DNA from 4 places in the Nocardiopsis sp. iso_238 genome. Region 4 is predicted to be linked to each of the others. Evidence: predicted binding sites of a transcription regulator. Region 4 holds the regulator's gene; each other region holds the start of a gene.
What was found. The regulator LexA, encoded in region 4, represses DNA repair genes until DNA is damaged. The targets are predictions, from matches to a motif close to TCGAACANNTGTTCGA.

Region 1 (2,198 bases), 2.6 Mb from region 4:
GTCCTTGCTGGACCAGCCGAGGTTGACCAGGCCGGAGACGACCTGTCCGCGCCAGGCCCCGTGGGGTTCCATGCCCTGGGGTCCGTCGGCGGGCGGCAGGGTGCCGTCGGTCATGACCGGGGCGTCGAGCTTGCCGCGCAGTTCCAGGACGATGCGCTGGGCGCCCTTCTTGCCGATGCCGGGCACGCGGGTCAGGGCCGTGGTGTCCTCGGTGGCCACGGCCTGGCGGAGGCTGTCGGGGCTGTGCACGGCGAGCATGGCCAGGGCGATGCGGGGTCCGATGCCGGAGGCGGTCTGCACCTGTTCGAAGAGGTTCCGCTCGTCATCGTCGGCGAACCCGAAAAGGGTGAGCGAGTCCTCGCGGACGACGAGGCTGGTGGCGACGGTGCCCTCCTCCCCCACGTGGAGTCGGGAGAGTGCGGAGGGGGTGCACTGGACGGTCATGCCGACCCCGCCGACGTCGATCACGGCGCTGGCCGCGCCGCGTGCGGCCACCCGGCCGGTGAGGAACGCGATCATCTCGTGTGGGGCACCGGGAGGGGTGCCCGTCTCCTTCCTGGGGGTGCTGCTGCCTGTGGCGGTCGCCGCTCGGGGGCTAGCGTCCGCGTGTGCGGCGGGCCAGTTCCACCTTGCGGGCGAAGTCCTGTTGGGCCTGGGCGACCCGGGCCTGGGCCCCGCCGCGCCAGATGTGGCAGATGGCCAGGGCCACGGCGTCCGCGGCGTCGGCCGGTTTCGGCGGCCCGTCGAGTCCGAGGATACGCGCCACCATGCCGCCGACCTGTTTCTTGTCGGCGCGGCCGCTGCCGGTGATGGCGGCCTTGGCCTCGCTGGGGGTGTGGGTGGCCACGGGGAGGCCCCGTCGGGCGGCGCAGACCAGGGCGATGCCGCTGGCCTGGGCGGTGCCCATGACGGTGCTGAGGTTGTGCTGGGCGAAGACGCGTTCGACGGCGACGGCGTCCGGTTCGTAGGTGTCCAGCCACTCCTCGATGCCGCGCTCGACCTCCACCAGGCGCTGCGGGAGCGGGGTGTCGGGGCTGGTGCGGATGGCGTCGGCCGCCAGGAGGCGCAGGGGGCGGCCGATGGCGCCCTCCACGGCCCCGACCCCGCAGCGGGTCAGCCCCGGGTCGATCCCCAGCACGCGCACGTCCCCACCCGCTCCTTCGTTCGACCGTCTCGCGGACGCCGTTCTCGAACGTCCGTTCGCACCATGCTAGCGGCGGGCTCCGACGGGATCGTCCGCCACGGGCGGCGTGTCGGCCCGTGGACTCGGGGGGTGGACGGACGGACCGGTCGGTGCTAAGTTCAACTCACATCGAGAAAAACTCAGAATGAGAACAACTTGGGGGAAGCAGTGTCCGAGGGGATCGACGAGCCGACGGGCGCGGGGACGGACCGCTACGACGCGGCCGACGAGCGCAGGTACCTCGACGGCTACGACCCGCACGCCTTCGCGCCCGTCGCCGTCACCGTGGACGTGGTGGCGATGACCATCCGCGACGGCCTCCCCCACGTCCTGCTCGGCCGACGCACCCGACAGCCCCAGCTCGGACGGTGGGCCCTGCCCGGCGGGTTCGTCCGGGCCGAGGACGGTCCGCGGGGCCCGGCCGACCGCGACCTGCCCGACGCCGCCCTGCGCGTGCTCACGGAGAAGACCCCGCTGCCCGCCGAGCTCCACCTCGAACAGCTCGGCACCTACGGCGCGATCGACCGGGACCCGCGCATGCGGGTGGTCTCGGTGGCGTACATGGTGCTCGCCCCCGACCTGCCCGACCCGCACACCGGCCGCGACACGGCCGAGGCCGCCTGGGTGCCGTGGACCGCGCTCGGCCACGGAGACGGTTCCCAGGAGCGGCACGACCTCGCCTTCGACCACACGCGCGTCCTCGGTGACGCGGTCGAGCGCGCCCGTTCCAAGCTGGAGTACACCGCCCTGGCCGCCGCCTTCCTCCCCCCCACCTTCACCGTCTCCGCACTGCGCGGCGTGTACGAGGCGGTGTGGGGGCGCACCCTGCACGCCGCCAACTTCCACCGCAAGATCCAGGCCACCCCGGGGTTCGTGGAGGACACCGGGGAGCTGGCCGAGCGCGGGGGCGCGGGGGGCGGGCGCCGTGCCCGGCTGTACCGGGCGGGCGGCGCGGCCCTCCTCCACCCGCCGCTGCTGCGCGGCGCCCAGTGAGCCCGGACCGGTGAACACTCGC
Region 2 (2,198 bases), 1.2 Mb from region 4:
ACCACTTCCTCGACGAGCTCGCGGAGGAGTTCCGCCGGTACGAACACCCCTGAGCCCGGACACGCCGCCCCCAACCACACCACACGAAGGGAAGCGGAAAGTAATATTTAGGCACAGGGAGTAGTCATCCCCTGTCAAGGGCGGCCCGAGGGGAGCAGTATGCGACATTCCATGCCGTCTTGGGGGACCTCCCCGACCAGCGCGGTCCACGGGGTCCCCGGCTGCACCACCGTCCCCGGACCGTGGTCGGCGCACCAGCCCTCCCCGCACGCGAGCGAGCCGTACCCGGCCGACGCCGACGAGGAGGTCGTCCCGGCCTCGGCGCACCCCTGGGAGAGACCGCTGCTCGCATTGTGCGTGACGGTGACGCTGGTGCTGACCGCGGTGCTGTTGCGGCTGGTGTGGTCAGTGTCGGGTTCACTGCTGTGGACGGCGCTGTCACTGGCCGCGGTACCGCTGGTGTGCTGGTCGGCGCGCGGCCTGCGGTACGCCCGCGAGCGCGCGGAGTCGGTCCGGATCTCGCCCACCCAGTTCCCCGAGGCCTACCGGGTGGTGGTGTCGTTGGCGCGGGACATGGGGCTGCCCCGGGCCCCGGAGGCCTACGTTCGCCCAGGGCCGGTCTCGGTGCGCGCGGACGCCGCCGCGCACGGGTTCCGGCGCTACCTGGTACTCCCCGACGCCGTCTTCGACGACCGGGGCCTCCCCCAGGACCGGGAGGCCCTCGCCTTCCTCGTCGCGCACCAGGTGGGCCACGTCGCCGCCGGGCACACGGGGTACTGGCGGCGGGTGGCCACCCTCGGCGCCGACCTGGTCCCCGGCCTCGGCTCGGCGCTGTCCCGGGCCTCCGAGTACACCGCCGACAACCACGCCCACGCGCACGTGCCCGAGGGCGCGCACGGGGTGCGGCTCTTCGCCGGGGGCCCGTCCCTGTACCCGCGTGTGAACCTGGGCGAGATGGCCGCCCGGGCCCGCACGGACCGGGGCTGCGCGCTCCTGCTCTACCACCTGCTCTCCCGGCGCCCCAGCAACACCCGCCGGATGGCCGCCCTGCGCGACCGCGACCGCCGGGGCCGGGTGTTCCTGTAGCCCACAGGCGGGGATGGCGACCGCTCCGACCAGGGACTCAGTCACGAAGCGCGACCCTCGCCACCCTCAGGAGGCTTGACTCGTTCGAACACACGTTCGATAGACTGTGCCTCGTGAGTCTCCTGAACGACCAGATCAACGTCCGTTCCACCGACCGTGGCCACCCGGCGCAGTTCACCTGGCGCGGCCACACCTTCCGCGTGCGCCGGATCATCGGTGACTGGCCCGCCCGGCCCGGAGCCCCGGGCGTACCGGCCACGCACATCCATCTGCTCCGGGTCTCGGCCGAGTCCGAGACCGGGCAGCCCAGCATCATCGACATCTCCCGTGACGCCGCCTCGGACCGCTGGACCATGCGGCGCCAGTGGAGCTGACGGACGCGTCCCGGGCGCGGGCGGCCGCCCGCCGGGCCGATCCCCGGCGGGCGGACCGTCTCAGGGCCAGAGCTCGGCGGTGTGCGCCCCCACCAGGGCGCGGACCCGCTCCACGAACGCGTGCGCGGGCACCGGGTCCAACCGGCGGCCGTCCCGCAGCCGCACGGCCACGGTGCCCGCCAGCGCCTCCCTGCCGCCGATCACCGCCTGGTACGGCACCAGCCGGGACGCCCTGACCCGCGCGCCCAGACTGCCCCGCTCCGGTCCGGCGACCTCCGCGCGCAGACCCAGTTCCACACACCGCTCCACCAGCCGCTCCGCGTCCGCGACCTGGTCTCCTGAGACCGGCACGGCCACGACCTGCACGGGCGCCAGCCAGGCCGGGAACGCACCGCCGTGCACCTCGATCAGGTGGGCCACCGCCCGCTCCACGCTGCCGACCACGCTCCGGTGCACCATGACCGGCCGGTGCCGTGCGCCGTCGGCCCCGACGTAGGTCAGATCGAACCGCTCCGGCTGGTGGAAGTCCACCTGGACGGTGGAGAGGGTGAACTCCCGCCCCGCCGCGTCGGTGAACTGCACGTCGATCTTGGGCCCGTAGAAGGCCGCCTCGTCCTCGGCCCTTTCGTAGTCCAGCCCCGAGCTCTCCAGGACCTCGGTGAGCAGGGCGGTGGAACGGCGCCACAGCTCCGGGGCGTCCACGTACTTGCCACCGGGACCGGGCAGGGACAGCCGGTG
Region 3 (2,198 bases), 550 kb from region 4:
CGTGGCCCTCCAGGATCGCCTTGCGCGCGCGGCGCGGCAGCCGCTCCCAGGAGGTGTCGGTGTCGAACCCCACGGCCTCGCCCAGCGCCTTGAGGATGCGTTCCCAGTAGCCGCCGTTGGGCCCGCCCGACCAGGGGGCGATGGCGCCCTCGGCCAGGGTCTTCTCCGGGTCCGGGACCAGCAGGTCCGCGTCGACCTCCATGCGGGTGCCCAGGCCGGAGCAGTCGGGGCAGGCGCCGTAGGGCGCGTTGAAGGAGAAGGAGCGCGGTTCGAGCTGCTCGAAGGAGAGGTCGTCGTAGGGGCAGTAGAGGTGTTCGGAGAACACCTTCTCCCGCTCGGGGTCGTCGGCCTCCAGGTCCACGAAGTCGAGGACGATGGTGCCGCCGGCCAGCTTGAGCGCGGTCTCGACCGAGTCGGTGAGCCTCCCGTTGGCGCCGGGCTTGACGCTGAGGCGGTCCACGACGACGGCGATGTCGTGCTTGTCGTAGCGGCCGAGCTTGGGCGCCTCGTCCAGTCGTACCGCCTGGCCGTCGACAACGGCGCGCGTGTAGCCCTTGGACTGGAGGTCCTTGAAGAGCTCGACGTACTCGCCCTTGCGCCCGCGCACGACCGGGGCGAGCACCTGGAAGCGGGTGCCCTCGGTCATCTCCATGACCCGGTCGACGATCTGCTGCGGCGTCTGCCGGGCGATCTCGCGGTGGCACTCCGGACAGTGCGGAACGCCCACGCGGGCCCAGAGCAGGCGCAGGTAGTCGTAGACCTCGGTGATGGTGCCCACCGTGGACCGCGGGTTGCGGCTGGTCGACTTCTGGTCGATCGAGACCGCCGGGGACAGGCCCTCGATGAAGTCCACGTCGGGCTTGTCCATCTGACCAAGGAACTGGCGGGCGTACGCGGAGAGGGACTCGACGTAGCGGCGCTGGCCCTCGGCGAAGATCGTGTCGAAGGCGAGCGAGGACTTGCCCGAACCGGACAGGCCGGTGAACACGATCATGGAGTCGCGCGGCAGGTCCAGCGACACGTCCTTGAGGTTGTGCTCCCGTGCTCCACGGACCACGAGTTGTTCGACCATCGAGTGAGACATCCTTCGGCTCTGACGCACAGGACGCGGACCACGTCGAATGACGTCGGTGGACCCGTGTATGGCTTCGCGTTGAGGCGGTCGCGGACCCCCGCGGGCCGCCGCGGCTCCGGAGACGGGCCGCTCAGGGGATGTCGGGGAGTGGTGACACGACACCCCGTCCGACCACACTAACGATCACCCGGGGCGGTTTCTTCCGCCACGCGAAAATGGTGGTGCCCCGGCGCGTGAGCGTCGGGACACCACCACTATAAACGAACAACCGTTCGAACGAGGCGGGTTTCCACAGTTGCCCGGAGCGGACTCCGGGAACGTCCGGAAACGGGGTGGTTCGGGGTCAGGAGCGGTCGGCCGTGGCGTCCTGGTCCTTGCCCTCGACCTCGGCCTGGCGGCGCTGGTCGATGCCGGACTTCACCAGGCTGCCGATGATGGTGACGGTCATGATGCCGAGGATCACGGTCAGCGAGGTGCCGATGCCGATGTCGATGACGTGCACGCCGTTCTCGTGGAGCGCGTGCAGGATCATCTTCACGCCGATGAACACCATGATCGCGGACAGGCCCCAGCTGATGTAGGCCAGGCGGTCCATCAGTCCGGCCAGCAGGAAGTACAGCTGGCGCAGGCCCATGAGGGCGAAGGCGTTGGCGGTGAAGACGATGTAGGCGTCCTGCGTCAGGCCGAAGATGGCCGGGATCGAGTCGACGGCGAAGACGAGGTCGATGACGCCGATCGCGACGATGACCAGCAGCATCGGGGTCACGTGGCGGCGGCCGTCGAGCTTCACGGTCAGCTTGGCGCCGTGGTAGTCGTCGGTCACCGGCCAGAAGCGCTTCACCATGCGCACGACGGGCGTCTGCGTGAAGTCCTTGTCGTCCTCGTCGCCCTTGACGTGGTCGCGGACGATCTTGTAGCCGGTGTAGATGAGGAAGACGCCGAAGAGGTAGAAGACCTCACTCCAGGCGTTGATGACCTGCGCGCCCAGCACGATGAAGAAGCCGCGCATGACGATCGCGATGACGATGCCGACGAGCAGGACCTCGTGCTGGTACTTCTTCGGAACCGCGAACGCGGTCATCAGAAGGTAGAACACGAAGAGGTTGTCGATGCTCAGGCTCTT
Region 4 (2,198 bases):
CGCAACCCTGCCCACGGCGTGTCCCCAATCCGGGAACCGGGGCGGCCGAGGAACGGGGTTCGAGGAGGTGGAAACGGGGGGTGCGGCCGAGGGAGCCGAATCCCAGGATAAGGGGGCGCGGACGCGCGGCCCGACGCCCGCCACACCGAACCGCCGACCGAATTCCACTCCCTCCCGAGGCCACGGAGTGGCGGCGGGGCACGGCGAGACGAACCCCATACCGGATCGCGCATTCCACGGACAACGGCCGCGGCGCGCGTGTACACACATAAGTGCGACCACCGGAAATCGGCTCCCGAAAACACAAAGGGAAATCCCTCCGCGATCCCGTCCACAGGCTCTCGAACGCTTGTTTGATATCACCGTGTGCAACGACTAAAGTTGACCTTGATTTCACACCGGCTTCGCCGTCCGGTCCGCGTGGCCGGTGACCGGCCACACACGCAGGCCCTGACCGAACCGAACACCGAGGAGGCCCGGCCGTGCCGGAGGAGAACCCCGGAGCCGTCGGCTCCGGACCCACCACCGTTCTTTCGCCCGTCGGCGATCCGGGCGCGTCCGTGCCCGACACCCCCAAACTCACCGCACGCCAGCAGAGTGTCCTCAACTGCATCCAGAGGTACGTCCGGGAACGGGGTTACCCGCCGTCCATCCGGGAGATCGGTGACACGGTCGGCCTGTCCAGCCCCTCCAGCGTGGCGCACCAGCTGAAGGTGCTCCAGCGCAAGGGGTACCTGCACCGGGACCAGAACCGGCCGCGCGCCGTGGAGCTGCGCACCCCCGGCCGGGAGGCCTCCCAGACCCTCACCCAGGAGGAGCTCACCGCCGACTCCACCCGGGCCGCCTCGGTCCCGCTGGTCGGCCGGATCGCGGCCGGTGGCCCGATCCTCGCCGAGGAGGCCGTGGAGGACGTCCTGGCACTGCCGCGCCAGCTGGTCGGTGAGGGCCGTCTGTTCATGCTCACCGTGGTGGGCGACTCCATGATCGACGCCGCGATCACCGACGGCGACCTGGTGGTGGTCCGTCAGCAGCAGACCGCCGAGAACGGTGACATCGTCGCGGCGATGCTGGACGACGAGGCGACCGTCAAGGTGCTGCGCCGCGAGCCGGACGGCCACGTGTGGCTGATGCCGCGCAACGACGCCTACGAGCCGATCCAGGGCGACGAGGCCACCATCCTCGGCAAGGTCGTCACGGTCATGCGCAGGGTCTGAGCGCGGATCCCCGAGCCGGGGGCGGTGGGCGGGCCGATACGCTGAGGGCGTGTCGACACCTGTCTCCGCCCCCGTGTCCCCTGCCCCGACCCGCACCCTCCTGGCCGCGATCCTGGCCGCCGGGACCCTGCTGGTCTCCGCCTGCGCGCCCAGCGACGGCGACGGGCCCGCCCTGCCCGGCTCCCCCGGGCAGGAGCGCGAGGTCTCCTTCGAGGGCGGCGGCTTCACGGTGCCCGGCACCTTCACCGCCCCCGCGAACGACGGGGGCACCGTCCCCGGGGTGCTCATCATCTCCGGTAGCGGCCCCACCGACCGGGACGGCAACGGCTACGGACGCCCCGAGGCCAACACCAACCTGAACCTCGCCCGCGTGCTGACCGGAGCCGGTGCGGCGTCCCTGCGCTACGACAAGTTCGGCAGCGCCGACCCTGCCGACCTGACCGAGGCCGAGGAGGAGGCCCTCGACCGACCGGTCGACCCCCTGGTCTTCGAGCAGCAGATGGCCGCCGCCTACGCGGAGCTGGTCGCCCAGCCCGAGGTGGACCCCGAACGCACCGTCATCCTCGGTCACAGCGAGGGCGCCCTGTACGCCCTGCGCGCCCATGAGGTCCTCGACGCCGAACCGGCGCTGGTGCTGGCCGCTCCTCCCGGCACCCGGATGCTCGACCTCATCGACCGCCAGGTGTCCGAGCAGGTCCGCACCGCCGAGGCCCAGGGCGGTGTCGGTGAGGTGACCGCCGCGAAGATGCTCTCCGACCTGCGGGCGGGGCGGGCCGCGGTGCGCTCGGGATCGGAGATGCCCGAGACCGACGCCACCGGGCTGTTCGACGAGAACGGCGCCGACTACCTCGCCTGGATCGACTCCTTCGACCCGGTCGAGCTGGCCGAGGAGCTGCCCGGGGACACCCCGGTGCTGGTCCTGTGGGGCGACCGGGACGCCCAGGTCAACGAGGAGGAGATCGACCGGCTCATGACCGGTCTGGA

Region 1: a site for LexA is predicted at 1,189-1,204, ahead of ruvC (crossover junction endodeoxyribonuclease RuvC). Genes of this name have one in related genera too.
Region 2: a site for LexA is predicted at 1,171-1,186, ahead of AC0VYL_RS01925 (DUF6504 family protein). Genes of this name have one in related genera too.
Region 3: a site for LexA is predicted at 1,336-1,351, ahead of uvrA (excinuclease ABC subunit UvrA). Genes of this name have one in related genera too.

Annotation. Positions count from the first base shown of each region.
Region 1 is NZ_CM149668.1:4,193,437-4,195,634, forward strand. Features, by position in the region: gene ruvA (Holliday junction branch migration protein RuvA) at 1-519, opposite strand, end outside; gene ruvC (crossover junction endodeoxyribonuclease RuvC) at 596-1,144, opposite strand; gene AC0VYL_RS19015 (NUDIX hydrolase) at 1,352-2,176, shown strand.
Region 2 is NZ_CM149668.1:426,979-429,176, reverse strand. Features, by position in the region: gene AC0VYL_RS01935 (DivIVA domain-containing protein) at 1-53, shown strand, start outside; gene AC0VYL_RS01930 (M48 family metallopeptidase) at 172-1,086, shown strand; gene AC0VYL_RS01925 (DUF6504 family protein) at 1,200-1,460, shown strand; gene thrS (threonine--tRNA ligase) at 1,521-2,198, opposite strand, start outside.
Region 3 is NZ_CM149668.1:2,159,476-2,161,673, reverse strand. Features, by position in the region: gene uvrA (excinuclease ABC subunit UvrA) at 1-1,072, opposite strand, end outside; gene AC0VYL_RS09620 (TerC family protein) at 1,419-2,198, opposite strand, start outside.
Region 4 is NZ_CM149668.1:1,605,924-1,608,121, reverse strand. Features, by position in the region: gene lexA (transcriptional repressor LexA) at 561-1,214, shown strand; gene AC0VYL_RS07195 (alpha/beta hydrolase family protein) at 1,264-2,198, shown strand, end outside.